2 regions of the Romboutsia sp. 1001285H_161024_C4 genome follow, and region 2 is predicted to be linked to the other one. Evidence: a T-box and tRNA genes for the amino acid it is inferred to sense, from the RefSeq annotation. Region 2 holds a T-box; the other holds one or more tRNA genes.

Region 1 (16,552 bases), on a different contig from region 2:
CTGTATCTTTAGATATTAGTTTTATAACATTAACAACATTTTTTTGCCCTATTCTATGAGCTCTATCACTTGCTTGATTCTCTACTGCAGGATTAAACCATGGGTCAAAGTGTATAACTATAGATGCACTAGTTAAATTTAAACCTGTACCTCCTGCTTTTAACGATATTAAAAACACATTATCATTATTTTTATTGAAATCTTTAACTAAATTAACTCTATCTTTTGGGTTAGTTTTTCCATCTAAATAGCTATAGCTTATATTTTCATAGTCTAATCTATCTTTTATTTTCTCTAATACTTTTGTAAACTGTGAAAATACTAATATTTTTTTGTCTTTATTTTCTTTTAACAATTTTACAAGCACCTCTAATTTAGAGTTTTTTATCTCATAGTTTTTAACCATTAATTCAGGGGCTATCGCTAACTGTCTAAGCTTAGTTAAATAAGATAATACAGACATATTATCATTTATTTGAATTTTATTTTTAGCTAAACTAAGTAAACCTAAGTATGCCTTTTTATGTTCTTTGTTAAGCTCTACATAATACTTTTGCTCAATTTTTTCTGGTAATTCATTTATAACTTCTTTTTTTGTTCTTCTTAATAAAAATGGTTTTATAAGCTTTTTTAAATCGTCTATATTACCTTTGTCTAAAAATATTTTTTTAAACTTTGATTTATCATATAAATATCCTGGCATTACAAAGTCAAATATAGACCATAACTCTATTAAGTTATTTTCTATTGGAGTTCCAGTTAGCGCAAACTTAACTTTTGCATTAATTTTTTTTACAGACTTAGCTATTATAGAATCTGGATTTTTTATATTCTGGGCTTCATCTATTATACAGTAATCAAATTTTATATTTTTATATTTTTCTGTATCGTTTTTGTAGGTTGTATAAGTTGTAAGTATTACATCATAATTATCTATATGATTTATAACATCCTCTCTTTTAGACTTATAAGCTAGACCTATTTTTAGATTAGGAGAAAATCTTTTAAATTCTTCAAGCCAATTATAAATAAGTGATGTTGGTGTTAATACAATAGCTTTTTTATTTTCATTAGATTGTAAAAAAGCTATTGTTTGTATTGTTTTACCTAACCCCATCTCATCTGCTAAAATTCCTCCAAACTCATATCTAGACAAAGTTTTTAAAAATTCATATCCTTTAATCTGATACTCTCTAAGTTTTGCATTTATATTAGGCTGATCAATTTTTAAATTTTCTACTTTTTTAAAGTTCTCGACTATATTGTCTATATGATGACTTCCTTTTATAATAGAACTATCATTATCTTCTATATATTTTTTTAGATATAGTGATTTATTATTGTCTATTTTCATAGAAGTAAGATTTTCATACATCCCCAAAGTATCTATTAGTTCTAATGATTCTTTTAAATTCTTCTCACTTAAATCCAAGTAATTTCCACTTTTAAATCTATATAATTTATTGTTTTCTTTATATGCATTATATATATTTTTATATTCACCTTCACTTATTCCATCTATTTCTAGTCTTGCATTCATATAACCATCTTTTGATGATAATATATTAAATGTTATATTTGGATTTAACTTTGTGCCTTCTTTACTTTCATATTCTTTATCATTATTTAAATCTTCTATACCCTTTAGTACTATCGCTACTATGTGAGAGCATAAATTATTAGATTTTATACTTTGTGACTCTGAAAAACAATCACAACTTACATTTGATATTTCTCTAGTTTTAGTATTTATACTTATCATTGATGTATAATCTCTTCTTCTTTGTTCATCTAACACAGTTCCATAAAATATACATTTACTGCCATTTTGTTTAGCATAATTATTTAAAATTACTCCATTTTTGTATATGTAATGTCCAGAATTGTATTTACTTCTATCTGTATATGTTTTTAATATTTCTTCTATATTTATATTCATTTTATCCACCTTGTTTAATTTTTTGTAAATCTAATTTATCACTATAAAAAATTAAAAGCTACCCTTTTTGTAAAAAATAAGTGTAGGACGTGTCCTACACTTATTTTTTACTTAATATATACTTAAAATTGATGTTAAACTAGGATCATTTAATAAATAATCAAAGTAACTATGGGCTGAAGTATATCCAATTCCATACTTTTCATTTTTATTATCTACATTTTTATATTCTTCTAAAGCACTCTTTACTGTATTATAGTCCTTCATATTATTAACTTTGTATATATCTCTTTTATCGTTAGGTATATTTGATACATAGTTAGGCTTCATAAAATATCTTGCATCATCTACTTTATGTTCATCACTAAGCTTTTTTAATACTTGACCATTTTTTCTGTGCATTATATGATCATCATATTTATAGTGATGTGCTATATGTGTAACGCTTCCTAACTTTTTTTCAAAGTTTAGTATAGTCTTTTCCATTAGATCATAATGAGTTCCTGGTTTTTTAGCTTCATCTGCTAGTATTATTACATTATCTTTTTTTACTCCTAGTTTATTTAGACATGCTTTAAACTCATTGTTTCTTAGTCTTTCTTTTTCTTTTCTATCTATACCCTTAAATTTTGGGTTATTTTTAAACACATTAACTCCCGACCCATCTGATACTAAAGTTACATATACATTGTCCGTTCCACATTCTTTAATAGCATCTACTATAGCAGTTCCTCCCCATAAAACCTCATCATCTTGATGTTGTGGGTAAAATACCACATGATCTTTAAATCTTTTAATATTGCCATTATTATACTGAGAGTATGCTGTATGTACACCAAATATTACTAACACAACTATTATTATCCCCATTATTTTTTTATCTTTTTTGTCTTTCATTTTCACACCACCTACTATTTTTATTTATATGTCGAAAATAGTCGTCTTTAAGCTTATTTTATATTAGCATACTTTACATCTAAATTATATGAAATTTAATATATTGAAATTTTTTTGTTACCGTTTTGAAATTTTTTTGTTACTTTTTAAATGTTTTTTATATAAATTAAGCTTTATACCCTTAATAATTTTAATAATTGAAAAGAAATAGGGGATAATTAGCCATATCACTATTTATCCCCTATTTCTTTTACTCTATTTAATAAAAACTTACATTTTTTATTACTCTGCATCAAAATCTATATGAAACTTTCCTTCTGGTGAATTTATATCTAAATAAGATAAATTAAAATTTTCATCCATTACGTCTATTTTATATTCAAATAAAACATCATCTTCTTTCTTAGACATAAATATGTAGCTACCATTATCTTTATCTTCTATTTCATCACATATTTCTTCATATATTTCTTCACCACTTACACTTCTTTGGTATCCAGAATTTTTTATTTTCTCTTCTATTAATCTGTATATTTCTTCCATGTTAAACTTCCTTTCTAGTTAAACTACTATATATTATATACTTACATAGTATTTGTTAATTCATAATTATATCATTTAAATATACAGCATAACAATATTTATAAAGTTATTTTCTCTAATATAAGTTTATTTAACATTTACATATATTGCGAAATTATATTATATATAATATGCTTATCTAAGAGGTGATAATATGAATATATTAGAAAATGATAAACTTATAATAGAATCTAAAAATAGTGGTGCTGAACTAACTAGAATATACTCTAAAGATCTAAAAAAGGAAATACTATGGAATGGAGATAGCACTCATTGGTCAAGACACTCTCCTATATTATTTCCTATAGTCGGTAGATTAAAAGACAACAAAACTTATATAGAAGATAAGTTCTATAATATGAGTCAACATGGATTTGCTAGAGATATGGATTTTGAAATTATTTATAATGATAATACCTCAATAACTTATAGATTAATATCTAGTGATGAAACTAAAAAACTATATCCTTATTCTTTTGAACTTTTAATAAAATATACTATTATTAATAATAGCATAAATACTAATTGGATTGTTTTAAACAAAGATACAAAAGATATGTATTTTTCAATAGGAGCACACCCGGCATTTAATATATATGATGATTTGTGCAATTACTACCTAGAGTTTAAATCTAGAGATATAGTAAAAAGAATAAACTTAGAGGGTCCTTATTTTAATAGTGTAAAAGAAGTTTATAATTTAAATAATTTAAGATTAGAACCTAAGATTTTTGAAAAGGATGCATTAATATATACTAATATAGATAGTATTAACTTAAAATCTAATAAATCTAAAGATTACATAAACATTAATTTTAAAGATTTTCCACTAGTTGGAATATGGACTCCTTACTACAAAGATACAAACTCTACTGCTCCATTTGTATGTATTGAACCATGGTTTGGACTAGCTGACAGTGTAAATTCGGATAAAATATATACTAACAAAGCTTATATAAATAAACTTAAACCTTTAGAGTCATTTAATAGTTTATATACTATAACTATAGAAAAAGAGTAAGGATTAACTTACTCTTTTTCTATATGTTAATTATCTTTATTAATTAATTTTTTATATGGTTTTTGTATAATTATATCTACAACTTCGCCTATTGCTATGTAAATTAATATTTTTGGTTCTGTAAAAGTTATATAAATAAATATACCTATTATAATGACTATTAATCCTATAATTTTTATTAAAATCTTTTTATTGTCTTCATCATAGTCTAAATCGTCTAAGCATCTGTCAAAATCTTCTTTAGCTCCTAAGCTATAAAGTCTTTCACATACAAAAGCTACCCAAAATAGTGGCATATTTACATCATAAAACAATTTATATGCAACTAGAGCTAATATAGAAAATAATAAAGATGAAATAACTACATTATCCTTACTCTTAGCTTTCACTTAAATCATCCTTTCCATATATAAAATATCATACAATATTACTTTTTTCTACATAATTTCTAATTTATATTATAAAAATAAAGAGCTGCCTTATAAAGCAACTCTTTATTTTTATCCAATTATAGCATCTTTAATTTTTCTATTTATGTTATCCATATACTTATCTCGTTTTATTTTGTATTCATTATAAGAGTCTATATTTCTACATATGCTATTTATTTCATTTCTAACTACATTATTTATACTATCTAAACTTTGTTCATATAATATCTCTATAGAATCTATTTGTATTAATGTACTTGCTACCTCCATATATATATCATGTAATATATATTTACTATCTGATTTAAAATTAAGCTCTAGCTTACCTTGATGTTTTATAGGAACTATTTTTTCTTTTATAAATAATATAAAGTTTTCAAAATCCTTTTTATTATTAAGAGGTTCTACTTCAAATAATATCCTAAAGAATAAGTTCCATATAAATTCACAGTTTAGCTTACTCATTATAAAATTACCTAGTTTTTCACAAAATTCATCTTCAAATTCAGGGCTTTTACCAAATTTTATTTTAGAGTTAAAGTCTATATCTTTCTTGGCTATCTCATTTAGCCTCATAAGACCTTGTATTGTTGTATCTTCACTTATATCTAAGCCATCTTTATTCTTATTAAATGAATAGTTTATAATAGTTTCACAAGGCTTTTTAAAATCTACTATAAATCCTATATCTTTTTCCATTTTTTCAGCAAAAGTATCATATGCAATTTTAGCTAAAAACTTTTCCATAGACTTTTGCTTTAATGTTTTATCTTTTGAAGTGTTTTCATTAAAAGATTTATAAACAGATAAAAGCTGGTTGTCTATCATTGCTAGATTATTTTTTATTGATGCCATAACATCACTTAAAAATTTATCTACCATTACATAAGTATTATTTTTATATATAACTTGATGTTCTATATCACTCCAAAATATATTTACCATGGATTTTATCTGTATTTCAAAATTTATTTTGTTTTTTCCATATGTAAATAAACCATTTATTCTATATATTTCAAATCCATTTTTTTGTTTTCGTGGCTGCTCTTTATCTAGCCTTATCTTAACCTTGTCATTACTTTTATTATAAAAATATATATTATCATCTGTAGTATCAAAATAAGACTTTAATACTTTATATATTAATTTCTCTTCTTCTATAAATCTACACTCTAGTCTTACACCTATTAAGTCTGATAGATTATGTATAAGCTCTTGTGGTGTCTCATATCTTTTTAAATATCTATTTCTTATTATTTTTTCTCTTAAACTATATTCTGTTTTTACTCTTGAATTAACATTTAAATATTCTTGGTCACTAGATTCAAGTATATTTTCAAAATAGTTCTCTAGTTCTTTTGATAGCATATTTAATGTAGGTGCTAAGGAGTTTAATAAATCAATTGACTCGTCTATAAATTCAAATTCTTTAAGGCTCATAATATTCTCCTATTTCTTTTTAGTACTTAAATTTTACACAAAAAAGGGACATTTATCAAATGTCCTTTTTAAATTTTACTGTATACTTATACCAAAATGAGTATTTTAAATAAATTTAGTAAATACTCATTTTTAGCATACATTATATATTATTTATTATTTTTCCCTTAAGTATTTTAAATTCTACTTCATCTATTACACCTAAGTCGTATAAATTTTTTATCTTTAATAATTCATTTCCTACATCATAGGATAAATTTTCATTAGAGTTATTAATTTTATAATTCTCTTTTAAATTATTATCAGCAATTGGCTCTACATTATTACTTATAAATGTATTTTCATTTACAAATATTTCTTTGCTACTTATTATGTCTTCTACTTCTATATTATTTATATCTCTTTGTAATATATTGTTGTCATATACCCTTACACTTTGAACTCTTACTAATTTTTCTATATAATTTTTTATCATAAGACTATTTCTAAGCTTTAAATTATCATTTTCGTAAAGACTATAGATCACTTCTTTTAAGCTGTCTTTTGATTCTTTACTTAATATAAATCCTTTATTAGTTAATATGTCTAGGCATATTTCATATAATTCAATATTTGTATAGTCCTCAAAGTCTAACCATATAGGGAATCTATAATTTAAAGACTCATTTAATAAAACTAATTCTTTCATTTTATCTTTTTGGCCAGATAAAACTATTTTTATTTTATTTTTATTGTTATCTATAAATTTTAAAAGTATAGAAATTATTTCTTTGTAATTATTAATATCTAATAATAAGTGAGCCTTATCTATTAATACTATTTTACCTAAAGATTTATTTAGTATATCTTCTAATTTTAAGCCACTATTTATTTCACCTATTATTTCTCTTATATCAATTTCTACTATATTCTTAGACTTTATCATATCCCTTGAGTAATACATTTCTGCTAATATGTTTAAAATAGATTTTTTACCTGTTCCTACATTTCCTGTAAATACTATGTTACTATACTTATTTCTATTATTTTTTTTGCCTAGTTTTACTCTCTTTTCTTGTATTTTAATAAGTTTATATTCATTTCTTAAAAATTCTTTTGCTTTTTCATTTCCTTTAAGAGATTTAAGTTTTTCTTCTAAATCAAACTCATACTCTGATACTTTAATTTTTTCTATATCTTTAGTTGTAATTAGATTCATTTCATAGGTGCTTATGTTTTCTTCTGCTATTCTTATGCTTTGATTTCTTATTAGATTTTCTACATAATTTCTAACCATTCTACCATTTCCTGATGTAGAATCTGATTCTTCATATATATCTTCAAAGCTTTTTTTAAGAGATACATATGCATTTTTAGATAATTTGAATCCTGTTGAATCTATTAAATTAATAGCCATTTCTAATAGTTCATTTGGGTTGTAATCTTCAAAAGTTGTCCAAATTGGGAATCTTGATTTTAATCCTATATTAACATCAAAGAAATCTTCCATCTCTTCTTCATATCCTGCAAGTATTACTACAACCTCTTTAGAATAGTCTTCTATAAGCTTAAGAAGTGTTTCTGTAGCCTCTCTACCTAATGAATCATTAGCTAATGTATAGGCCTCATCTATAAATAAAACTCCTCCTATAGCCTCTTTAAACTTTTCTTCAGTCTTTTTACTAGTTTCACCTGGTACCTCTGATATAAAACTTGATCTATCCGTTTCTATCATCTGACCTACCTTTAAAAGACCCATGCTATTTAGCATTTCTGATACTAATCTTGCTATACTAGTTTTACCTGTTCCTGGATTACCTACAAACACCATATTTAAGTTTTGCTCTATTTTAGTATCTATTCCCGCTGCTTTTCTCTTCTCTTGTGCAACTATAAGCTTATATTGGTTTCTAAGTAAGCTTTTAACTTCATTTAAACCTACTATTTGGCTTAGTCTTTCTTCTAAATTAAATTTTGCTTTTGCTTTAAAGTTGAAATTGTCTCTTTCTAGCAAATCTATTTCCTTACTTTTATCATTTATATACTTTTTAGATGCATCTAATATAGCATTTTCAACTATATTTCTTACAAATCTAGCATTACCTAAATCATTTTTACCACTTATTTGATTTTTCGCAAATAAGTCTATTAATTCATTTTTAACGTTTTTTGCTATTCTATATCCTTTTGATTTTGCAATATTTAAAGCTATCTCATACATTTCATACGGAGTATAATCTTCAAAATGTATAGTGTTTAAAAATCTTGATTTAAGACCTGGATTAAATGCTAAAAATTCATCCATATCTTTTTCATATCCTGCAAGTATTACAACTAAATCATCTCTATTATCTTCTATACCTTTTAATAATGCATCTATTATTTCTTTTCCTACTTTATCATCATCACTTTCACATAGTGAGTATGCTTCATCTATAAATAATACTCCTCCCATAGCAGAATTTATTATATCTATAGTTCTTTTAGCTGTTTCTGCTGGGTTTTCTGTTACAAAATCAGCTTTACTAACTTCCCTATATATACCTTTAGATAATATATTTAGTGCATTTAAATATTCAAAAGTTACTCTAGCTGCATTAGTTTTACCTGTTCCTGCATTACCTGCAAATATCATATTTAATGATATATTAGATGTTTTTAGTCCAAGTCTTTCCCTAATTTTTTGTACTTTGTAGTTGTTTTTAACGCTTGTTAAAAATTCTTTTAAATCTTTCATTCCTATAATAGAATTTAATTTGTATTCAACTTCTTCTAATGTAGGTGTTGAATAATCACTAAGTGAGAATATTTCATTTTTTATGTTGCAATATATTTCGTCATTATCTACATATATTAATATTGTACTATTTTCTTTAATATTTTCTTTTAAAATCAAGTTTGTTAAGGGTTTACATAGCTTGTAAGATACATATTCACTAATTCCAAAATTTGAATCTTTTTTATATGTTTCTTGTAAGTATTTGCAAATTCCAAAGTATTCATCGCTTTGATCATCTTCTTTAATATCTAATACTATTTTTACGTTGTGATTTTCTTCTTTTATTTTTATAGTTTCTAGAACTTCTCTTTTTACTATTTTATTTCTTTCCTCCTTATTAAGAGGCTTAGTATATAATACTTTATCTATGTTATTGCTAAATGACTTAGTAAAGTGTTCTTCTATATTAAACTTCTCATCATTAGTTGTATATACTAAGAACTTATTATGACAAACTATATTGTTTATAGTATCCTCATCTTCATCATTTGCTTGTATTAAAAATTTATTTTTTATTATGTAATTATTGTCTAAGTTTAAGCAAGTATTTGGATATACATTTGATAATACATTTAGCATATCTTCACTAGCTTTTTCACTATTTTTAAATAGTATACAAGAAGAATCACTACTTAGTTTTTCATATAAATCTGTTAAAAATGCGCTATATCCTAAATTAAAATTATATGATGCTAAATCTATTTCTTGTATATGTGTATTATCTATAAAATCTGAATTATTTAGGTATTCAAATATCCTTCTTACACTAGTTTTTTTAGCAGTTTCTTTATCCCCTATTAAAAATAATATTCCTTTTTCTTTGTTTATAAATTTTTCTTCAAAATACTCACATATTTCCTTGATAAATTTTTTTTGCCCTATAAGCTCTCTATTTAATTTTCTTTCTATATAACTAAATTTTTGTTTTATAAAGTCTTGTTCATTCTCCATATGATTCACCCTTCAATGTTTTATTATTTTTTATAGCCTTAAGATATTCTTACCCCAAAAATTATATTTTATATATATAATATAATTTTTTTTACAAAAAAACCTCATAGATATCTATGAGGTTTCAAAACTGGTGACCCATCCGCGACTCGAACGCGGGACACCCTGATTAAAAGTCAGGTGCTCTACCGACTGAGCTAATGGGTCTTATATAATTTAATAACATAAGCTTACAGCAACTTACTCATTGCAAGTTATCTGCTCTACTATCTAAATAACTATAAGTTTTGGTGGGATTAACAGGGCTCGAACCTGTGACCCCCTGCTTGTAAGGCAGGTGCTCTCCCAGCTGAGCTATAATCCCAAAGTGGTGACCCATCCGCGACTCGAACGCGGGACACCCTGATTAAAAGTCAGGTGCTCTACCGACTGAGCTAATGGGTCATTTGTTTTGTTTACTTCTCTCAACCACAAATATTATTATATTCGTTTTTTTTTGTTTCGTCAACACTTTTTGTATATTTTTTCAAATTATATTTTATTTTTTTCTATATCTGTTGATTTTTCTACTTTTTTAGAATTATTTTAAATTTAAAAATTAAAAAGAGTAGTAACCTACTCTTTTATTATTTGTTTAATACTATTTTTTTATGTTTAGAATTTATTAACTTTGAAAATACAGTTACTCCTAAAAGCTCTAATACACTTATTATAACAATAGTTCCTCCTGGTGCTATGTCTAAATAAAAAGATATTAATACCCCACTTATTATAGCTATCTCACCAAATAATACTGAATAAAATATTGATTGTTTAAAACTTTTTGCTACTTTTAAGCTTGTAGCTACTGGTATTGAAATAAGGGATGATACTAATAATACCCCAACTATTCTAAGTGTTATTGTTATGCTTGCTGCAACTAATATCATAAATATTGTGTTAATAAGTTTTACAGGTATTTTAGAAAATTTTGCATTTTCCTCATCAAATGTTATATATAATAATTCTTTAAATAATAAACTTACAAATAAAATAATTATAATTGCTACCATAATGATTATTTTTATATCTTCACTACTTACTGTAGCTATACTTCCATACATAAATGAGAATAAATCAAAGTTTGTATTTGATATACTTATAAGTATACCTGATATTCCAACTCCTAAAGCCATTATTATAGCTATTGACAAATCAGCATATTCCTTTAAATAAGTTCTTAATCTATCTATTATTATAGCTGCTATACTTGATGCTACTAGAGATCCTATTAAAGGATTTACACCTACTATAGTAGCTGATGCTATACCTGATAGTGCTATATGTGACAGACTATCTCCTATTAACGATAATTTTTTAAATACTATAAACATTCCCATTAATGGACATATAAGCCCAACTATTAAGGAAGCTGTAAGTGCCCTTACCATAAAATCATATTGAAAAATTTCCAAAATATTGCCTCCCCACTTTAACTACTAAATAAATTAAGCATTATAGATTCATCTATATCTTTTTTGCTATTTTCTATTAATTCTATTTTTTTATTTTTTATTAATGCTAATTTTTTAACTTCTTCTTTTACTATAAATAAATCATGAGATACTATTATTATAGTTAAATTTAATTTTTCATTTAACTCTTTTAGTATTTTATAAAATTCTTTTTGTCCGTTTACATCTATTCCAACTGTTGGTTCATCTAAAAATAGTATTTCAGGTGATTTTACAAGTTCTCTAGCTATAAATACTTTTTGTTGTTGACCTCCGGATAAACTTCCTATTAGTCTATCTTTATACTCATACATTCCTACTAATTTTAAAACTTCATCAACTTCTTTTTTGTATTTTTTACTTACTCTTTTAAACAAACCTACCTTAGATACTAAACTTAATGATACTACTTCTTCTACTGTTATAGGAAATGAACTAGAAAATGAATTTGATTTTTGGTCTACATAACCAATTTTATTCCATTCATCAAAGTTATTTATATTTTTATTAAGTAAGTCAATACTTCCTTTAACTGGTTTTAATTTATTTATCATAAGCTTAAGCAAAGTACTTTTACCAACACCATTTTGCCCTATAATACCTATGTAATCACCTTTATTTATATTTAAGTTTATATTATCTAATATAACTTTATCTTCATATCCAAAGCTTACATCGTTAAATTTAATTACTTTATCCATATTTATCCCTACTTTAAAACTAAATTTAGTGTTTCTAAGTTTTTATTCATTAAAGATATGTAATCTTTATTATTGTCAAAATCCTTTTTACTTATATTGTCTATTGAATATAGCACTGTTGTTTTTATATTAGCCTCATCTGCTATAGTTTTTGCTACATTTGGATTTACAAGACCATCAAATAGTATGTATTTTATATTATTCTTTTTTGCATAGTTAGCTATTTCACTTATTTTGCTAAGAGATGGTTCTTGATTTGGACTAATTCCTGTTATAGATATTTGATTTATTTTATATTCATCACATAAATATCCATAAGCGCCATGAGATACTATTATACTCTTATTTTTTTTGTCTTTTAAATTTTCATCATAATTACTTTTTAGCTTTTTTAACTTTTCTATATATTCATTATAATTTTTTTCATAATAGTCTTTGTTTTTTTCGTCTGCTTTGATTAAAGCATTTTTTATGTTTTCACATTCTTTCATAGCTAAATCTACATTTAACCATACATGAGGATCATACTGCCCGTGATTATGAGATTCATGATTCTCTTTTTCGTGATTTTGTTCTTCATCATAAGTAAGTGGTTTTATACCTTCACTTGCATCTACTATCTGTAGTTTATTTTCACTTTTTATTTTATCTGCAAAGCTATCTAATCCTAATCCATTTTTTATAAGTAAATCAGCATTTTGAATATCTTTCATAAGCTTTGGCGTTATTTCATAGTCATGAGGTTCTACTCCTGGTGGAACTACATAATTTATATTTATCTTATCTTTTCCTATATTTCTTGTAAAATCGTATATAGGAAATACTGTTGTGTAAACATTTATTTTCCCATTGTCTTTAGCTGTATTATTACCACTAGAACAAGCTACAGCACTTATCATTGTTATTACTGATAATAATGCTAGTAATATTTTTTTCATATATTTCTCCTTCCATATGTAAATCTTTATAATTATATCCAAAATATTATTTATTTAATCTATACCATTTTTAATTGATAATAAATATCATTATCGAATATTTTATAACTTTTTACTCATTTAGTCAATATATTACATTTTATGTTATTTATAATAACAATAATAGATGTTTATATCAACTGATTTTATATATATATTTAAAATTTTAAAATCTTCCTATATATACTTTATTCATGTATTTTATAATCTATTATAATTTATATTAATTTAATTTATATATAAGAAATACATACATAAAAAAGCTATAAACTCTGGTTTTTAATTCCTATAGTTTATAGCTTTTTTATATTTTATGCTAATTAAATAGCTTATTTCTTATTTTAGTATTTATATTAAAATTATAAACGAGTATCCCAAGAATCACAGAATGCATCAACTGAGCTTACGCCTTTAAATTCAGATTTTCCCATTATCTTTTGTATTACTTGATGTATAGTATTTTCATTATCTGTATATGCATTTATATATGTTGGTACCATTGGTACATCTATTAAGTGGAATGGATTATTTACAGATACACATACTGTAGGTAGTTCTGTAACATACCAAGGAATATCTGGACCCATTGGCATAGCCCATGTTATACGACGTACATTACTTTGAGAGAATCCTTGTACATTTACAAACAGCATTACTGCATCAAACTTATCAACAAAATCTTTTATTGGAGTCATAGCTAATAATTGCTTTCCATTTAAAGATGTATTTGGATCGAATACTTCTACCTCAAATCCTTGTGCTTCTAACTCATTTTTCACTTTATCTTGTAAGCTACCTGTTCCTGCCATTGATACTTTAGATGCAAACCCTGTTGAGTCTACAGTATATAGCATTATTCTTTTGTGAGTTTCTGGCGTTATTGGTAGTTGATTTTTAGTGTTTTTAACTAAAGTTATAGCTTTATCTGCTACATCTTTTGCTACTTCTAAGTGTTTTTCACATCCTATAACAGATAAATTTTCTTTTGGTGGCATTAATGTATTTGATTCTTTTTTCTTATGTAATTTTAACATAGCTTTAAATGCAAGTACACGAGTAACAGCTTCATCTAAACGCTCATGAGTTAATATTCCATTTTCAAGTCCTTTTTTCATAGCTTCAACATCTTCATCTTTATCTCTATAATAAAGTATCATATCGCATCCTGATGCTATTGTTGTAGGTATCATATCTTCTCTTCTTATCATAGAAGTAAGTCCTACCATATGAGTTGCATCAGTAAGTATTAATCCGTTAAATCCTAATTGTTCACGAAGTAATCCTTGTAATAATTCAGGTGCTATAGTAGCTGGCATTATCTCATTATCTTTTATGCCTGGCTTTAACTTTCTTGAGTATTCTGGAAGTCTTATATGTCCTATCATTACAGATTCAACACCTGCATCTATCATTCCCTTATATACTTTACCAAATTCATTATCCCACTCTTCACAACTCATCATATTATTAGTTGTAACTATGTGTTGATCACGCTCATCTAATCCATCTCCTGGGAAATGTTTCATACAACAAGCAAGACCTGCATCATTTGCACCTCTTAAATATTCTTTTGACATTTCAAGTACAACATCTGCATCACTTGAGAAACAACGGCTAGATACAACACAGTTTCTCCAGTTTTTATTTATATCAACTATAGGTGCATAAGTCCAGTTGCATCCTATAGCAGCTGCTTCCTTACATCCATAATATCCTAATTTGTATGCATTTTCTTTATCTTGTGTAGCCCCTATTGTTACATGGTATCCTATATGTGTTCCACCACCAATACCACCATCTCCTCCAGCTTCTATATTAGCTGCTATTAGTGCTGGTATTTTACTAGTATTTTGTATAGTCATATTTTGTTCATATAACTTATCAGCTGACATATTAGAATATCTAAATCCTCCCATGCCATATTTATTAATACGCTCTTTTATCTCTTCTTCATTGTTATTCCAAAGCATATCTACAAATACTTGTCCTATCTTTTCATCTAAAGATAATCCCGCTAATGTATCTTCTACCCACTTGATATCCTCATCTTCTAAGTAAAATGGTTTTGCTTTTAAATCTATTTTCATTTTAATCCCCCTTTTGATAAATGTCTTTTTAGATTTATAATCATAAGGTATATAAAATTTATATACCTTATTTGATTACTATTTTTTAATATTAACTAATTCTGAATTTAATACGTATATAAATTTATCACTTATCTGACCACCTGCTAATTCTGCTAATTGATCAATTGTCATACCTTCTAACATACCTGCAGTTGGGCCCTCTAGCATTTGTCCAAAATATTTTTCAATTATAGATTTAGTTTCTTCATTGGCCATTAATTCTTTAAATTTACATTTTGTTGAATATACATCATCTGTAATATTAAGTTCTTTAATTTCAACATCATCAAACTTGTTTTTATCATCATTAAACCAATTTGTAACTACTCCACCTTTATCTTCTGGACAGTCATAAATAGAATTTCTTTCATCTACTTTATTAAATATAGCAAAATCCGTGTAAACTTTGCCTTCACTCTTTGCCACTACTTTTACTTCATTTTGTCCATCTACTAACTCTATATTTTCAAAGTTAAATATATGATTTGAATTTAATGTAGCTACTTCTTCGTTATTTACAAATAAAGTTAATTCATTTAAGTTAGAGTATACTTTGACATTTATAAATTTATTTTCTCTATCAATATATCTTTTACTATTTATATGAATAAATTTTTCATCTGACCAAAGTGATTTGTACATATAAAATGCGTCTTTTTTAACTTTTCTATCAAATGTTATTAAACCTTTATTATTTCTTCCTTTAACTCCACCTTCATCTCTAAAATCAGAACCAAAGTCAAAGAAATTCCATACGTATGTACCCCATACAAATTTTCTTTCATTAAATATCTTCATTACTTTTTCATGATATAGTGCATGGTACTCTTCTGTATAATCCTTTACTTGTGGATTATCTGTATGATACTTAATTATTCCTTCTGCACCATATTCTGATATACCTATACAAGTATCTGGATTTACCTTATTAAAATCATCTAACCATTGAGCAAATTCTTCAACTTCACCTTGATACCATCCATAATATTTGTTATAAGCCATTATGTCTGTATAATTATGAAACTCATCTTCATTTTCAACCATCATAACTTGTGCTTGAGTAGTTAAACGAGTACTATCTTCTTTTTTAGCTAGTTGGTGAAGTTCTTTAACTAGAGTTCTAAGCTCGTCAGTTATACCACCTATTTGTATTTCATTTTGTACTCCCCACATAACTATACTTGAATGGTTATAGTTTTGACGTATTAATTCAACTAATTGGCTCTTAGCATT
Region 2 (16,552 bases):
GAAGATGTATATGATATGTTTTCTTTTGCAGACTTAGAATTTCCAGAAATAGAAGATGAAGAAGGTAATAAGGTTAAACTTACACACTCTAATTACTCTGTATTTTTAAAGAGTAAGAATCCTAGAGTTAGAAAAGATGCTTTTGAAGCTATGTACTTAGTATATGGTAAATATAAAAATACATTTGCATCAACGTTATATGGAGGCATAAAGTCAGAAATATTCTACTCTAAAATAAGAAAATACAAATCAGCACTAGAGGCATCATTATTCCAGGATGATATAAGTGTGGATGTATATAATAATCTTATAAAAGCTGTAGATGAAAGTTTACCAACACTAAATAAATATGTAGATCTAAAGAAAATGTTTTTAGGATTAGAAGAAATACATATGTATGATTTATATGTTCCTTTAACTGACAAATTTGATATGAAGATAACTTATGAAGAGGCTAAGGAAATAATATTAAATGCTTTAAAACCATTAGGAGATGAATACTTAAAGCTAATACAAAGAGCCTTTGATGAAAGATGGATAGATGTATATGAGAATGAAGGTAAGCAAGGTGGAGCGTATTCTTGGGGTAGTTACGATTCTCATCCATACATATTAATGAGTTATAAAGATGATTTAAATTCTTTATTTACGTTAATACATGAATTAGGTCACTCTATGCATAGTTACTACTCAAGAACTACTCAGCCATATATATATTCAAGCTACAAAATATTCGTAGCAGAAGTTGCATCTACTCTAAATGAGCTATTATTAATAAACTATTTATTAGAAAATTCTAAGTCTAAGGAAGAAACATTATATCTTCTAAATTATTACTTAGAGCAATTTAGAACAACTGTATATAGACAGACTATGTTTGCTGAATTTGAAAAAATAACTCATGAAAGTGTTGAAAGTGGAGAGCCATTAACGGCAAAAGAGTTTACTGATATATATTATAAATTAAATGAGAAATACTACAAAGAATCTTGTGTGGTTGATGAGCAAATAGGATTAGAGTGGGCTAGAATACCTCATTTTTATTCAAACTTCTATGTATATAAATATGCAACAGGATTCTCAGCGGCAAGTGCTTTAAGTAAACAAATACTTGAAGAAGGTAAGCCAGCAGTAGAAAGATATATAGAATTTTTAAAGAGTGGAGGGTCTGAATATCCATTAGATCAACTAAGAAAAGCTGGAGTAGACATGGAGAAAAAAGAATCTGTTGAAGAAGCTCTACAAATATTCAAAGGGCTAGTTGATAAATTAGAAAAAGAATATAAAGGATAAAACAGAACATTAAAAAGGCTTAAGTTATTAATAACTTTAAGCCTTTTTATAGTTTGAGCAATATATATTTAAGTGTTTCGTGGAAGCATCGCTTAAGGCGAATTTAAAGTCATGTTGTTGGTGAAATGAACTATATTGAATTTTACTTTTTCTTAACATAATTTACATCCCTTTAACTTGTTCATAATATTTACTTAACAAAATAACTGTAATATTAAAGTATAAAGAAAAGCAAAATAAACAAAGAATTGTAGCATAAATATGAATAAAAATTAAAGTAAATTATCAAATACCTATGGAGGGAATATTATGTTCAAGAAAAAAATAGCAGTTTTATTATCAAGTACAATATTAGTAGGAAGTTTAGCAGTAGGATGTGGGTCAAGCTCGGAATCAAATGGAGATAAGATTACAATGTCAGGTTCAACTTCAGTAGGGCCAGTAGTAGAGATACTAGCACAAGATTTTCAAAGTAAGAATGAAGGTGTATCTATAGAAGTTCAGCAATTGGGATCTTCAGCAGGTATAAAAAATGCAATAGATGGAACATCTCAAATAGGTATGGCATCTAGAGATTTAAAGGATGAAGAAAAGCAAGCAGGATTAAAGGAAACTGAAATAGCATTAGATGCTATAGCAGTAATTACTAATAAATCAAATGAAGTAAAAGATTTAAGTATTGAGCAAATAAAGGATATATACACAGGGAAGATAAATAACTGGAAAGAAGTTGGAGGAAAAGATGCTCCAATAGTAGTAGTATCAAGAGAAGATGGATCAGGAACTAGAGGGGCTTTTGAGGAAATAGTTGGATTTGAAGCAGATGAGTTAACTCAAGATGCACAAATAAGTGATGGATCAGGAAATATAAAATCTACAGTAGAAGGTAATGAAAATGCAATAGGATATATATCATCTTCATATGTTGATGATAAAGTAAAACAATTGACAGTAGAAGGACAAGAATTAACAGTAGAAAATGTTAAGGATAAGAAATATCCTCTAGCTAGACCATTTTTACTAGTTAGTAAAGAAGAAAATATTACTGAAAAAGGAAATGAATTTGTAGAGTTCATATTAAGTGAAGAAGGTCAGAAAATAGTAGAAGGTGAAGGGCTTATAAGCATAAAATAAATATCCTCATTATTTTAAGAAAAAAGGCACATATAGTTATGTGTCTTTTTTCTATTTTAATATGCTAAGTGATTGGAAATTATCTGATCTATGAAAATTTCTAATTTTAAATTGCCAAATTGAGTAACAGACGTATTCATAGTAAGTGTACTAATATATCATTGGTGAAATTAAGCAAATTTTTACATAAATTTAACGAAAATATAAAAAGTAAAATCTATGTTAAAAAAATGCCTTTTATTTTACTTCAAGTTAACGGAAATCTAATATGGATTTAACCTAGAAATAATACTATATGTGTGTAAGGAATAATAAAAAATAATGAATAAGAAATATATTGAGGATTTTTGAGGAGGATTTTTATGTTAGTTAAGTCTCGTATAGTAAGCATAGAACAAAGAGACAATAAAAATAGCAACAACAAGAATAAATATATAGCAGAGAAAATATCTAAGAACGTATTTATGATAAGTGCATTAATAGCAGTTGCAAGTTTACTTTTAATAATAGGATTTGTATTCTATAAAGGTTTAACACCATTTTTATTTAAAGATTATTCATTTATAGAATTTATAACTGGAAGTAAATGGATACCAAGTGCAGATAAATTTGGAATTTCATCAATGGTAGTTGCATCATTAATTGCAACGACAGGAGCTTTAATAATAGGAGTACCAGTAGGTATACTTACGGCAGTATTTATAGCTGAACTAGCTCCAAAAAAATTAGCTAAAATAATATCTCCAGCAGTTGAGCTATTAGCAGGTATACCATCAGTTTTATATGGAATATTTGGTTTAGCAGTTATAGTACCAGCAATACAAAACATATTTAATTTACCAAAAGGTCAAAGTTTATTGGCGGTGATAATAGTTTTAGCAATTATGATGTTACCTACTATTATATCGGTATCTGAAACAGCAATAAGAGCAGTACCAAAAGCATATAAAGAAGGTTCATTAGCATTAGGTGCATCGAATATAGAGACAATATTTAAAGTTGTATTACCAGCTGCAAAGTCAGGAATATTAGCAGCAGTTATACTTGGAATAGGTAGAGCATTAGGTGAAACTATGGCAGTAATACTTGTTGCAGGTAACTCTCCAGTAATGCCATCATCTCTAATGGATAGTGTAAGACCACTTACTACAAACATAGCGTTAGAGATGGGATATGCATTTGGGACACATCAAGAAATGTTGTTTGCAACAGGAGTTGTATTATTCACGTTTATATTAATCTTAAATATAGTGTTAAATAAAGTTTCGAATAAGGCGGTAGATTAGCATGAGAAAATTTAAAGAAAATATATTAAAAACATCAGTTTATTTATCTGCGGCATTTACAGTAACAACATTAATTGTGATAGTCGGATATATATTTATGCAAGGTATAAAAGGAATAAATCCATCATTCTTATTTAGTGATTATTCGCCAATGGGTGGTGGAGGAATACTACCGATGATAGTATCCACAGTTTATATGGTACTTTTATCAATAATAGTGGCAACGCCAATAGGTATATTATCAGCAATATATCTACAAGAGTATGCTAAAAAAGGAAGATTAGTAACAATAATAAGATTTGCGACTGAGAGTTTAGCAGGTATACCATCAATAATATATGGATTATTCGGGGGAATATTTTTTGTAGTTACCTTAGGAATGAAGTACTCAATACTTTCAGGGGCATTGACAGTAGCAATAATTATATTGCCAGTAATAATAAGAACAACAGAGGAATCTTTAAAGACAGTACCACAAAGTTATAGAGAAGCATCATTAGCTTTAGGTTCAACTAAGTTCCAAACCTTATATAAAGTAGTACTTCCCAGTGCAATACCAGGGATACTATCAGGAGTTATATTATCAGTGGGTCGTGTTATCGGAGAATCAGCGGCTATATTATTAACAGCAGGAACAGTTGCACAAATGCCAGGAACTATATTTGATAGTGCTAGAACATTAACAGTTCATGCATATTTACTTACAAAAGAAAAAGGAGATATACAAGGAGCAGCAGCTATAGGAATTGTGTTAATAATAATGGTACTAATATTAAATACATTAGCTAAAGTAGTGGCTAAGAAATTAAATAAAGCAAATTACTAAGAAATTTTACGAGGTGTAAAAGATGAGTTTAAATAATACAAAGATAAGTATAAAAAATTTAGATTTATATTATGGAAATAATCAAGCATTAAAGAAAATAAATATGAATATAGAAGAAAGGAAGGTTACTGCATTAATAGGTCCTTCTGGATGTGGTAAGTCAACATTTTTAAGAACTTTAAATAGAATGAATGATTTAATAGACAATGTCAGAATAGAAGGACAAATAGAGGTAGATGGAGAAGATATATATAAAAGTGAAGATGTAATAAAATTACGTACTAAGGTAGGAATGGTATTTCAAAAGCCAAACTTATTCCCAATGAGTATATATGATAATGTAGCCTATGGACCTCGTACACATGGAATAAAAGATAGAAAAGTTTTAGACAAGATCGTTGAAGAAAGCTTAAGAGGGGCAGCTATTTGGGATGAAGTAAAAGATAGATTAAAATCATCTGCACTAGGGCTATCTGGAGGTCAACAGCAACGTATATGTATAGCAAGAACAATAGCTATGAAACCAGAAGTAATACTTATGGATGAGCCCACATCAGCGCTAGATCCTATATCTACAGCAAAGGTAGAAGAGTTAATAGAGTCTTTAAAAGATGAATATACTATAGTAATAGTTACACATAATATGCAGCAAGCGGCACGTGTATCTGACCAAACAGCATTCTTCTTAACTGGAGAAGTAGTAGAGTTTAGTGACACAAAAACTATGTTTACAACTCCAACGGATAAGCGTACAGAAGATTATATAACAGGAAGATTTGGATAAAACTTATAAGAAAAGGAGTAAATATATGGTTGATACAAGTTTAGAGTTAAGTATAAACACACTTAAAAACTACACATTAGCAATGATAAAAAGGTGTAGGGAAGCAGTAGATAATTCTATTAACTCTATGATCAATAAAGACTTAGAGGGAGCAAAAAAAGTAATAAAAGAAGATGATGAGATAGATACTCTAAGAGAATATATAAGAGATAGAAGTATTGAACTTATAGCATTAAAACAACCAATGGCAAAAGATTTAAGATATATATATGCTCTAGGAAATATAGCACTTGATTTAGAACGAATAGGAGATTATGCAGTTAATATAGCACAAGAAACTTTAAAAATAGGTGATGAAGCCTATATAAAGGAATTAATTGATATACCAAAATCAGCTAAAATATGTACTGATATGCTTAATGATATTTATAAAGCTTTGGAAAATGAAGATGAAGACCTTTGCTATGATATAGCAAAAAGGGACGACAAGATAGATAATTTATACGAACAAATACACGTAGATTGCTTAGAAGTTATGAATAAGAATTCAACTACTATAAATCAGGGAGTAAGGCTTTTATTTGTAGGAAGGTACTTAGAAAGAATAGGTGATCACAGCACTAATGTATGTGAAAAAATAATATATGCTATAAAAGGTGAAATGGTTGAGATAGGATAAAGTAAAAGCTTTATCCTATTTATAATTTGAGATAATTTATGATTTAATTTACAAATAAGCTATAAATTAAAAATTTTAGAGATTAGTCAAATTAAGAATCAAGATAGATAAAGGAAGCAAAAAAATATATATAATTTTTATATGGGAATTTAAATAGTCCTAATTAAGGAAGATTCAGAAAATTTCAATAAATTAGAAGGTGTTGATATTATAGATATAGTGGAGTACTATTTAATTGAAAATGTTTTCAATTTCAAAGGGGGCTAATAAAAATGGGGAACAATGTTAAAGAAGTAATAGAAAAAGTTATCGATGATGTAAAAGCTAGAAATAATGGAGAACCAGAATTCCATCAAACAATAGAAGAAGTTTTACATTCATTAGAAGGTGTTTTAGAAAAACATCCAGAATACATAGATGCAAGTATATTAGAAAGAATAGTTGAACCAGAAAGACAAATAATGTTTAGAGTGCCTTGGGTTGATGACAATGGAAAAGTACATGTAAATAGAGGATTTAGAGTACAATTTAACAGTGCAATAGGACCATACAAAGGTGGACTTAGATTCCATCCATCTGTTAACTTAAGTATAATAAAATTCTTAGGATTTGAACAAATATTCAAAAATTCTTTAACTGGATTACCAATAGGAGGAGGAAAAGGTGGATCTGACTTCAACCCTAAAGGAAAATCTGATAATGAGATAATGAGATTCTGTCAAAGTTTTATGACTGAATTATATAGACACATAGGTAAAGATATAGACGTACCAGCTGGAGATATAGGAGTTGGAGCTAGAGAAATAGGATTCCTATTTGGACAATATAAGAGAATAAGAAATGCTTATGATGCTGGAGTATTAACTGGTAAAGGATTAACTTATGGAGGTTCTTTAGCTAGAAAAGAAGCTACTGGATTTGGAGTTGTATACTTTGTAAACGAAATGTTAAACTATCACAAAGATACATTTGAAGGCAAGAGAGTTGTTATATCAGGTTCAGGAAATGTTGCAATATATGCAGCTCAAAAGGCTATGGAACATGGAGCTAAAGTAATAGCTATGTGTGACTCTTCTGGATATATAGTAGATGAAAATGGTATAGATTTAAGTATAGTTAAGCAAATAAAAGAAGTAGAAAGAAAGAGAATAAAAGAATATGTAGCTAGAAAAGAAGGTGCTACATACGTTGAAGGTCAAAAAGGAATATGGACTGTTAAGTGTGATATAGCTATGCCTTGTGCTACTCAAAATGATATAAACTTAGAATCAGCTAAGATATTAGTTGAAAATGGAACTAAAGTAATTGGAGAAGGAGCTAACATGCCTTGTACAAATGAAGCTGTTGACTATTTCTTAGAAAAAGGATTATTAGTTGCTCCTGCTAAAGCTGCAAATGCTGGTGGAGTTGCTACTTCTGCTTTAGAAATGTCTCAAAATAGTATGAGATTATCTTGGACATTTGAAGAAGTTGAAGAAAAATTACAAGTAATAATGAAGAACATATTTGAAGCATCTAAAAATGCTGCTGAACAATATGGTCATGCTGGAAACTATGTTGTAGGTGCTAACATAGCTGGATTCTTAAAAGTTGCAGATGCTATGATGAGTCAAGGTGTAATATAAGTTAAACTTATATCGTTATAAATAATATAGATTTTTCAAATTCATTGAATAAAAAAGAGAGGTATCCTTTTGGATATCTCTTTTTTATTTGTAATAAAAATAAATCAATATTTCTCATGTTATAATATAAATCTAAAAAATAAACAAATAATAAGGATTAATTATAAACATGATTAATAAGAAATATATTATAAAGATAGGAGTTTAAAAAATATGGACATTTTAAAGAAAATTGCAGAGATATTAAATAAATTAGATTGTACTTGGGCTATAGGTAGTTCTATGATGCTAAAATTTAATGGATTAGTAAAAAATCCAAGGGATATAGATATATTAATAGAGGCAAAAGATTCACAAAAAATAAAAAAGGCTATGGATAATATAGGTCAAAGTCTAGATTTGCCATCTAAATATCCATTTAGAACTAAAGAGTTTTTTGGGTATAATATAGATGGAGTAGAAGTAGAATTTATGGGTGACTTTAGTATAGAGTTAGAAAATAAATCTATATACAAGTTTATACTAGATGAAAAGTCTATAAAGTATTTAACAAATTTAGATAAAGTAGTTATACCTATAACCACTCTAGAAGATTGGTTTGTAGCATATTTAGTTATGGGAGATCCTAAAGGAAGAGTACCTATTATAAAAAAATACTTAGTTAAAAATGGTATAAAACATGAAGAATTATTAAAAAGAAATTTAGAGCAGGACTTACCAAATGATATAAAAAATGAAATAATAGAATTATTAAATATAAATAAATAACAAATTGGAGGGAAAATTTTGAAATTAGAAAAAGTCGGCATGAGGACCTTTAAAACAGGATTAAGTGTAGCTGTTTGTGTTGTATTAGGTTCAATGATTGTCCAAAATCCATTTTACTCAACCATAGCATGTGTAGTATCAGTGCAAGATACAGTTAAAGGTTCGCTAAAAGCTGGATTTAACAGAGTAAAAGGTACGATACTTGGAGGTATAATAGGCTTTCTAATTGTGCTAATTAAGCCAGGAGATGCATTACTTTGTGGTCTTGGAGTAATTATTACAATATATCTATGCAATATGTTTAAACTCAATAAAGCAGTAGTTGTTGCATGTGTAACTTTTTTATCTATACATCTTGGAGTTATAAATTCTAGCCCCGCAGAGTATTCATTCTTTAGAGTGTTAGATACTTCAATAGGAGTAGTTGTAGGGGTATTTATTAATTATATATTAGCAAGACCAGACTATTTAGATACTACAAAAAATGATTTTCAATCTATAGAAAAATTAACAAAAGAATTTCTAGAACTTAAGATATTAAAAAAAGGAAGTTTTAATATAAAAGAGCTAGAAAAAGAGATAAAGAAAGTAGAAGGCTCTTATTCTAAGTTGATAGATGAGCTAGATTATAGCAGAGATAATATAGATATAGAAAAAATAGAAGAAACAATAATTATATGTAGAGAGATATATTTCCATGTACAGTCAATAGAATTATTAGATAAAAAACTATACTTAAGCAAAGAAAATTATACAATTCTAAGAGATATCTATGAAATAGAAGAAATAGAATGGGATTTAGATGAAAGCAAAAGTCCTGTATTCAATTATCATCTAAGGAAGATAATAGAAGAAGCAGAAATACTTCATACTATTAATAGTAACAATCAATATAAATTATATTAAAACGATCTAGTGAATCTAGAGATTAATTTAATATATTCAAATTACAAATTTAATAAATAAAATTTAGTGCCTTCGTAAATATTACCTATATAGTATTTAAGGAGGCATTTTTCATGGAATCAATTAATTTAAATACGAAAATATTAGATACTTATAAAATGAAGCTTTTTAATGAGCTTATAAAAGCTATTTGGAGTGAGGAATTTGATGATATAGATAATATACCTAAAAAAGTGCTAGATAAAAGCGTATATAATGAATTTGGGGAAGAGGTCATATTAAATTTAATGAGAATAGTTATGGGGCTAGATCCAATAGATAAAATAGATGAAACAATAAAAGAAATGCTAAATAAAGCTATGTGCACAAAGGAAATAAGCACACCAATAATATCAGTAATCTCTCAAGTGTGCAATCATTGTGTTAACAAAGAAGATGGAAAGGAATGTTTAGTAAAAGAGAAGCATATTAATTGTAATAAGGACAATACATGTAATTCATGTGGAGGATGTATAAGAGAATGTAGCTTAGGGGCAATATCTGATAAGATTCAATTCATACCTATTTTAAAGTTACTAAAAGATAAAAAACATCCTGTGTACGCAACTGTAGCTCCATCATTTGTAGGACAACTTGGAAATGATGTAACTCCTGGTAAGCTAAGAAGTGCTCTTAAAAAAGTAGGTTTCAAAGACATGATAGAAGTAGCTTTAGCAGCAGATATACTTACTGTCAAAGAAAGTTATGATTATTGTAATCATATTAAAGAAAATAAAGAAGAATGTTTTATAACTAGTTGCTGTTGCCCGATTTGGATTAGTTTAATAAAGTCAAGTTACCCTGAAATTGTAGACAACATATCTAAGTCAGTATCTCCTATGATTGCCTGTGCAAGGATTATAAAGGTTTTAAACGAAGATGCTAAAGTAGTTTTTATTGGACCTTGCGTAGCCAAAAAGAAAGAAGCTATAGCAGAAGATATAAAAGGAGCAGTAGATTTTGTATTAACATTTAAAGAATTAGAGGAGATATTTAAGGCTTTGGATATAGAAGCGGATAAAGAAGTAGAAGAAAATAGAATAGAATCATCAGCTCTTGGAAGAATATATGCTCATGCAGGAGGGGTAAGTAAATCTATTGAAGAGTGTGTAAAAAAAATAAATCCGAAAGCTAATTTTAAAGCTATTACTTTTCAGGGAGCTAAAGACTGCAAAGCAGGGCTTGAAAAAGTTATAAATAAAGACATCGATGTAACTTTTGTTGAAGGTATGGGATGTATAGGTGGATGTGTAGGAGGGCCAAAGCGTATTTTAGAAACAGAAAAAGGTAAATCATTTGTACAAGAATATTCTAAAGAAACAAATATAAAAACTCCATTTGAAAATATAAATGTAATTCAATTTTTAGCAAAAATGGATATGAAAAAAATAGAAACACTAAGAAGTGAAGACAGGGAGAAATTGTTAGGATTATTTAACAGAGATATAAGATTATAAAGTAATAAACAAAGGGGATTAGGGGGATGAATATAAAAAAAAATTACAAAATTTTAGCTATAATTTTAGTAGCATTTATTGTATTAAGCATAGTTATTTTTAATATACCAAAGGAAGATGAGGATAGAAAATATACTTTATTAGAAAATTATATAGTAACGAGTACTTTAACTCAAACTATAAACGAAGCTACAACACAAAAAGAAAAAGGTCCTGTTTTATTACCACAGAAGATAGCATATATAACTATAGATGATGGTCCATCTAAATACACTAACTCGATATTAGACATATTAGAAAAAAATCAAGTTAAAGCAACTTTTTTTATGATAAATGATAATATGAAGAAACACCCAGATGAATTAAATAGAATGCAAAAAGAGGGGCATGGTATGGGATTTCATAGTGTAACTCATGATATACATAAGCTCTATGAAACACCACAAGCAACACTAAATGAATTTAAAACCTGCCAAGAAACTCTTTATAATATAACAGGAGATGTATCAAAATTAATAAGGCTGCCTTATGGAAGCAAGCCTTATATGCCTAAAGAATCTTATGATATATTAGTAGAAAATAATTATAAAATATGGGATTGGAATCTAGACACACTAGACTGGAAATCCACAACAGACAATATTTTAAGTAGTTTATTATATTATGGTAGAGATAAATCTAATTTAATAGTACTAATGCATGAAAAAGAACAAACTGTAGAAGCTTTAGATAACATTATAAGAGTATTAAAAGAAAGAGGTTATAAGATAGAACCAATAAGTGAAGATACACAAGATCGAAACTATTGGAAAGGAAATGTTCAAAGCTAATTAAAAAATCAAAGTAGTACATATATTATTATAAATAATTGACAATAATAATATTAATTGGATATAATTAAAGAATAAATAATAAGATAAAAACTATGATAAAGAGGAGTATGTAAATGCTACTAAAAGAGATGAAGACTCATAGGCTGAAAGGTCTTCTTAGTATAGGTTTGCAGAAGGTAGCTTTGGAGTTTCTAAGCTGAACTAGCAGTAGGTTTAGACGGTGGGAATCGTTAAAATCCATAAAGAGCCCAAATTATTAAGTATCTGTATTATAGATTAGTGAAGTTATGATTAAGAGATGTAGCTAAGTAAATACGGAATATAACTCTTGAGAGATGAATGAGTTCAATTTGGGAATTAAGGTGGTAACGCGAGCTTTTCGTCCTTATAAGGATGAATGGCTCTTTTTTAATTTATACTATAAAATATATAAGTTTAAGACTTTTAATCAAAATAAAGTTATTAAGTTACTTGTATTATTAATAATTTTAGTAAGACAAATTTTTAATAAAAATAAAATTTTAAATAAAATGAGGAGGAAATGAAATTGGAAAACACTAATTTACCAAAAACGTATAATCCAAAAGATTTTGAATCAAGATTATATTCAAAGTGGATTGAAGATGGATTATTTAAATCTAAGCCAAATCCAAACAAGAAGCCTTTCACTATAATGCTTCCACCACCAAATATAACAGGACAATTACACATGGGGCATGCTCTTGACCATACTTTACAAGATATACTTATAAGATGGAAGAGAATGGACGGTTATGAAGCTTTATGGCAACCAGGAACTGACCATGCTTCTATAGCAACTGAAGTTAAAGTTGTTGAAAGAATAAGAGAACAAGAAGGAAAGTCTAAGTACGATTTAGGAAGAGAAGAATTCTTAAAGAGAGCTATGGATTGGAGAAATGAATTTGGTAGAAAAATAGTAGACCAAATGAAACAATTAGGAGACTCTTGTGATTGGGATAGAGAAAGATTCACAATGGATGAAGGATGTAACGAAGCTGTTATTGAGTTCTTCATTAAGTTATATGAAAAAGGTCAAATATACAGAGGAAACAGAATAATAAACTGGTGTCCAGATTGTAAAACAACTTTATCAGATGCAGAAGTTGAACATGAAGAACATGATGGAAAGTTCTATCATATAAAATACCCAATAGTTGGTAGTGACGAATTCTTAGAAATAGCTACTACTAGACCAGAAACAATGCTTGGAGATAGTGGTATAGCTGTAAATCCAGAAGATGAGAGATACACTCACTTAGTTGGAAAGAAAGCAATACTTCCACTAGTAAACAGAGAAATAATAATAGTTGCTGATGATTATGTTGATTTAGAGTTCGGTACTGGTGCAGTTAAGATGACTCCAGCTCATGACCCTAATGATTTTGAAGTTGGTCAAAGACACAACCTTGAAAAGATAAATGTAATGAACGAAGATGGAACAATGAATAAATTAGCTGGTAAGTATGAAGGCATGGACAGATATGAGTGTAGAAAGCAACTTATAGCTGACTTAGATGAAGCTGGATACTTAATAGCTATAAAAGATCATAACCACAATGTAGGTTCTTGCTATAGATGTCATACAGTAGTTGAGCCAAGATTATCAGACCAATGGTTTGTTAAGATGGATGAATTAGCAAAACCTGCTATAGATATATTAAAGAAACAAGAATTAAAGTTTGTACCAGATAAGTTTGACAAAACTTACTTACAATGGTTAGAAAATATAAGAGATTGGTGTATATCAAGACAATTATGGTGGGGTCACCAAATCCCAGCTTACTACTGTCAAGAGTGTGGAGAAGTAGTTGTTGCTAAAGAAATGCCTACTACTTGTCCTAAGTGTGGACATCATGAATTTAAGCAAGATGAAGACGTATTAGATACATGGTTCTCTTCAGCACTTTGGCCTTTCTCAACATTAGGTTGGCCACACAATACAGAAGAATTAAACTACTACTATCCAACAAGTGTACTTGTAACTGGATACGATATAATATTCTTCTGGGTTGTAAGAATGGCATTTGCAGGAATGTTCTGTATGGGAGAAACTCCATTTGAACATGTATTAATCCACGGACTTGTTAGAGACTCTGAAGGTAGAAAGATGAGTAAGTCTTTAGGAAACGGAATAGACCCATTAGAAGTAATAGACCAATACGGAGCTGATGCTTTAAGATTCATGTTAGCTACTGGAAACTCTCCAGGAAATGATATGAGATTCTATATGGAAAGAGTAGAAGCATCTAGAAATTTCGCAAATAAATTATGGAATGCATCAAGATTTGTATTCATGAACATAGATGAAGAGATAATGAATGGTGTAACTAGAGAATCAGTTGAAAGCTCTATGACTTTAGCTGATAAGTGGATAATATCAAGAGCTAACAATGTGGTTAAAGAAGTTAACGACAACATGGACAAGTTTGACCTTGGTATAGCTGCTCAAAAAATATACGACTTTGCGTGGTCTGAGTACTGTGACTGGTATATAGAAATAGTTAAGCCAAGATTATACTCTGACGATAAAGCTGCTAAACAAACAGCATTATATACATTAACATATGTATTAGAGAAGATATTAAAACTTCTTCATCCATATATGCCATTTATAACAGAAGAAATATACACTCATCTTCCAACAGTAGAAGGAAGTATAGTAGTGGCTCAGTGGCCTCAATACACTGAAGAAGACAACATGGCTAAAGAAGAAGAAATGATGAACTTAACAATGGATGGAATAAGAAACATAAGAAATGTAAGAGCTGAAATGAATGTTCCACCATCAAAGAAAGCTAAAGTTATAATAGTTCCAACAGCTGAAAAGAAAGAAGCTATGGATGCTGGTAGAGATTACTTTGTAACATTAGCATCTGCATCAGTTGTTGAAATAGTAGACAATGAAGCTGGTATACCAGAAGATGCAGTAAGTGTTGTTATAGATGGAGTTAAAATATTTATACCACTTGATGAATTAGTAGACTTCACTAAAGAATTAGATAGATTAAATAAAGAAAAAGCTAAATTAGAAGGCGAAATAAAGAGAGTTAACGGAAAGCTTTCTAACCAAGGATTCTTAGCTAAAGCTCCAGAAAGCTTAGTTAATGAAGAAAAGGCTAAAAAAGAAAAATTCGAAGAAATGATGAAATCAGTTCTTGAAAGAATAGAAAATATAGAAGCTAAAATAAAATAGTTTATATAAAAAGAGCTACCTCTAAATAGAGATAGCTCTTTTATTATGTTATGAAAAATCTTTGAGATAAGTGGATAATTATAGTTTATAATATAAGTAAGAGAATTGAAATACTTATTTATATTAGGAGGTAGAAAAATGGCAAAAAATATATTAGGAAGAATGGCAGCCGATACATTAGGACTATCAGATATAGGAAAGATTATATCTCCTCAAGATTTTGATAAAGTTGATGGAGACGACTACATAATGCATGAAGATGGAGAAAAAATATACTTTGTTATAAAGTCAAAATCAGATGAATACGTATTTACTAATAGAGGCCTTTTACATGTAGATGGAGCAAATGCAGTTAGTAGGAAAAGGGTTGTAAAAAGACATGAATTTTACTATGAAAGAGTAGATGAAGTTACATTAGAAACTGCAGGTACAGTAGATTTAGATATAGAAATAAAGTTTAATTTCGGTAATGAAAGGTTTAGCATAGATGTAGATAAAAAACAACTAGAACAGTTAAAAGATTTATATAAAGCTCTAGTTGAAATAAGTATGATACAAGGCAGAAATTATATATCTGTAGAAGATGGTATAAATGGACTTAAGATGGCTAATGATGCAATATCAAGAAATCATCTAGAAGGAAATCCGGTAAATATAGTAGAAGACTTAGCTAAGTTTAACTTCAACTGGATGGAAAACTTAAGAAATACATATAACAATAAAGATTTTGGAGAAGTATTTGAAAAATATATAAATAACTAATAACTCATAGAATTTTATAAAAGTTATTGATGATTTATAGAGCATAGGTATACTACCTATGCTTTTATATTTATTAGATAAAGTACAATGTAAAATATTTTAAAGGATATTATTTCCGAAAAAAGGAATATATATAATCTATATATTTAAGATTGGAGAGAATGCTATGATATTGAAACTAGAAGATAAACATAGAAATATAGTCTTAGATTATGTAGTAAAGGAGCCTAGTAAAAATTTATTTATAATAGGAGATATTGAACAGCATGGGTTTAATAAAGATTTCCAAGAAGTATGGGGAAAGTTTGATGAAGATAACAATTTAAGAGGTATTTTATTAAGATACACAAATAATTTTATACCATATATTGAAAAACTAGATGAAGATGTATATGAATTTAAGGATATTATAAGAAAATATAAAGGCAAAAAAATAATATCAGGAAAAGATACTATAATAGAAAAATTTAAAGATGTATTGGAAGATTACGAAGAAAAAATTACATATTTTTGTGAATTAAAAGATGATAAAAAACTTTTAAAATGGGATGATACTATAAAACTAGGCATCGAAGAGGATGCACAAAGGATATATGATTTATTAAGTACAATAGAGGAATTTTCTGTAGAATATAGTGTTGATACAATAAGAAGTAGAATAAAAGATAATAGCACAGTATCTTATTATATAGAAAATGACAACAAAGAAATAATAACTATATCACAAATAACGGCAGAGAATAGTAAATCTGCTATGGTTGTAGGGGTAGCAACTAAAAAAGAATATAGAGAACAAGGATATATGGGTAAATGTTTATCTAAACTATGTAGTGATTTACTTAAACGCAATAAGACATTATGTCTATTTTATGATAATCCAAAAGCGGGAAGAGTATATCGTAGGATAGGATTTAAAGAGATTGGAATATGGACTATGTTAGTAGAA

The links. The T-box of region 2 lies ahead of I1959_RS09230 (valine--tRNA ligase). A T-box ahead of a tRNA ligase gene usually reads a tRNA of that ligase, here a tRNA-Val.
Region 1: it has a tRNA-Val gene. The T-box ahead of I1959_RS09230 (valine--tRNA ligase) is inferred to sense a tRNA for this amino acid. The anticodon was not compared.

Annotation. Positions count from the first base shown of each region.
Region 1 covers NZ_JADNAJ010000005.1:225,350-241,901, forward strand. The annotation lists gene I1959_RS10620 (DEAD/DEAH box helicase) at 1-1,939, opposite strand, end outside; gene I1959_RS10625 (PIG-L family deacetylase) at 2,051-2,836, opposite strand; gene I1959_RS10630 (hypothetical protein) at 3,119-3,379, opposite strand; gene I1959_RS10635 (aldose 1-epimerase family protein) at 3,573-4,439, shown strand; gene I1959_RS10640 (hypothetical protein) at 4,466-4,828, opposite strand; gene I1959_RS10645 (GTP pyrophosphokinase) at 4,940-6,310, opposite strand; gene I1959_RS10650 (AAA family ATPase) at 6,453-10,019, opposite strand; tRNA gene I1959_RS10655 (tRNA-Lys) at 10,151-10,226, opposite strand; tRNA gene I1959_RS10660 (tRNA-Val) at 10,308-10,383, opposite strand; tRNA gene I1959_RS10665 (tRNA-Lys) at 10,388-10,463, opposite strand; gene I1959_RS10670 (metal ABC transporter permease) at 10,646-11,473, opposite strand; gene I1959_RS10675 (metal ABC transporter ATP-binding protein) at 11,491-12,213, opposite strand; gene I1959_RS10680 (metal ABC transporter solute-binding protein, Zn/Mn family) at 12,222-13,151, opposite strand; gene I1959_RS10685 (glycoside hydrolase family 3 protein) at 13,550-15,277, opposite strand; gene I1959_RS10690 (glycoside hydrolase family 2 protein) at 15,356-16,552, opposite strand, start outside.
Region 2 covers NZ_JADNAJ010000004.1:216,967-233,518, reverse strand. The annotation lists gene pepF (oligoendopeptidase F) at 1-1,293, shown strand, start outside; gene I1959_RS09280 (phosphate ABC transporter substrate-binding protein) at 1,603-2,427, shown strand; gene pstC (phosphate ABC transporter permease subunit PstC) at 2,790-3,713, shown strand; gene pstA (phosphate ABC transporter permease PstA) at 3,715-4,539, shown strand; gene pstB (phosphate ABC transporter ATP-binding protein PstB) at 4,562-5,323, shown strand; gene phoU (phosphate signaling complex protein PhoU) at 5,349-6,002, shown strand; gene gdhA (NADP-specific glutamate dehydrogenase) at 6,275-7,627, shown strand; gene I1959_RS09250 (nucleotidyltransferase domain-containing protein) at 7,841-8,395, shown strand; gene I1959_RS09245 (FUSC family protein) at 8,414-9,301, shown strand; gene I1959_RS09240 ([Fe-Fe] hydrogenase large subunit C-terminal domain-containing protein) at 9,415-10,797, shown strand; gene I1959_RS09235 (polysaccharide deacetylase family protein) at 10,824-11,627, shown strand; T-box leader at 11,714-12,020, shown strand; gene I1959_RS09230 (valine--tRNA ligase) at 12,178-14,844, shown strand; gene I1959_RS09225 (PH domain-containing protein) at 14,983-15,606, shown strand; gene I1959_RS09220 (GNAT family N-acetyltransferase) at 15,773-16,552, shown strand, end outside.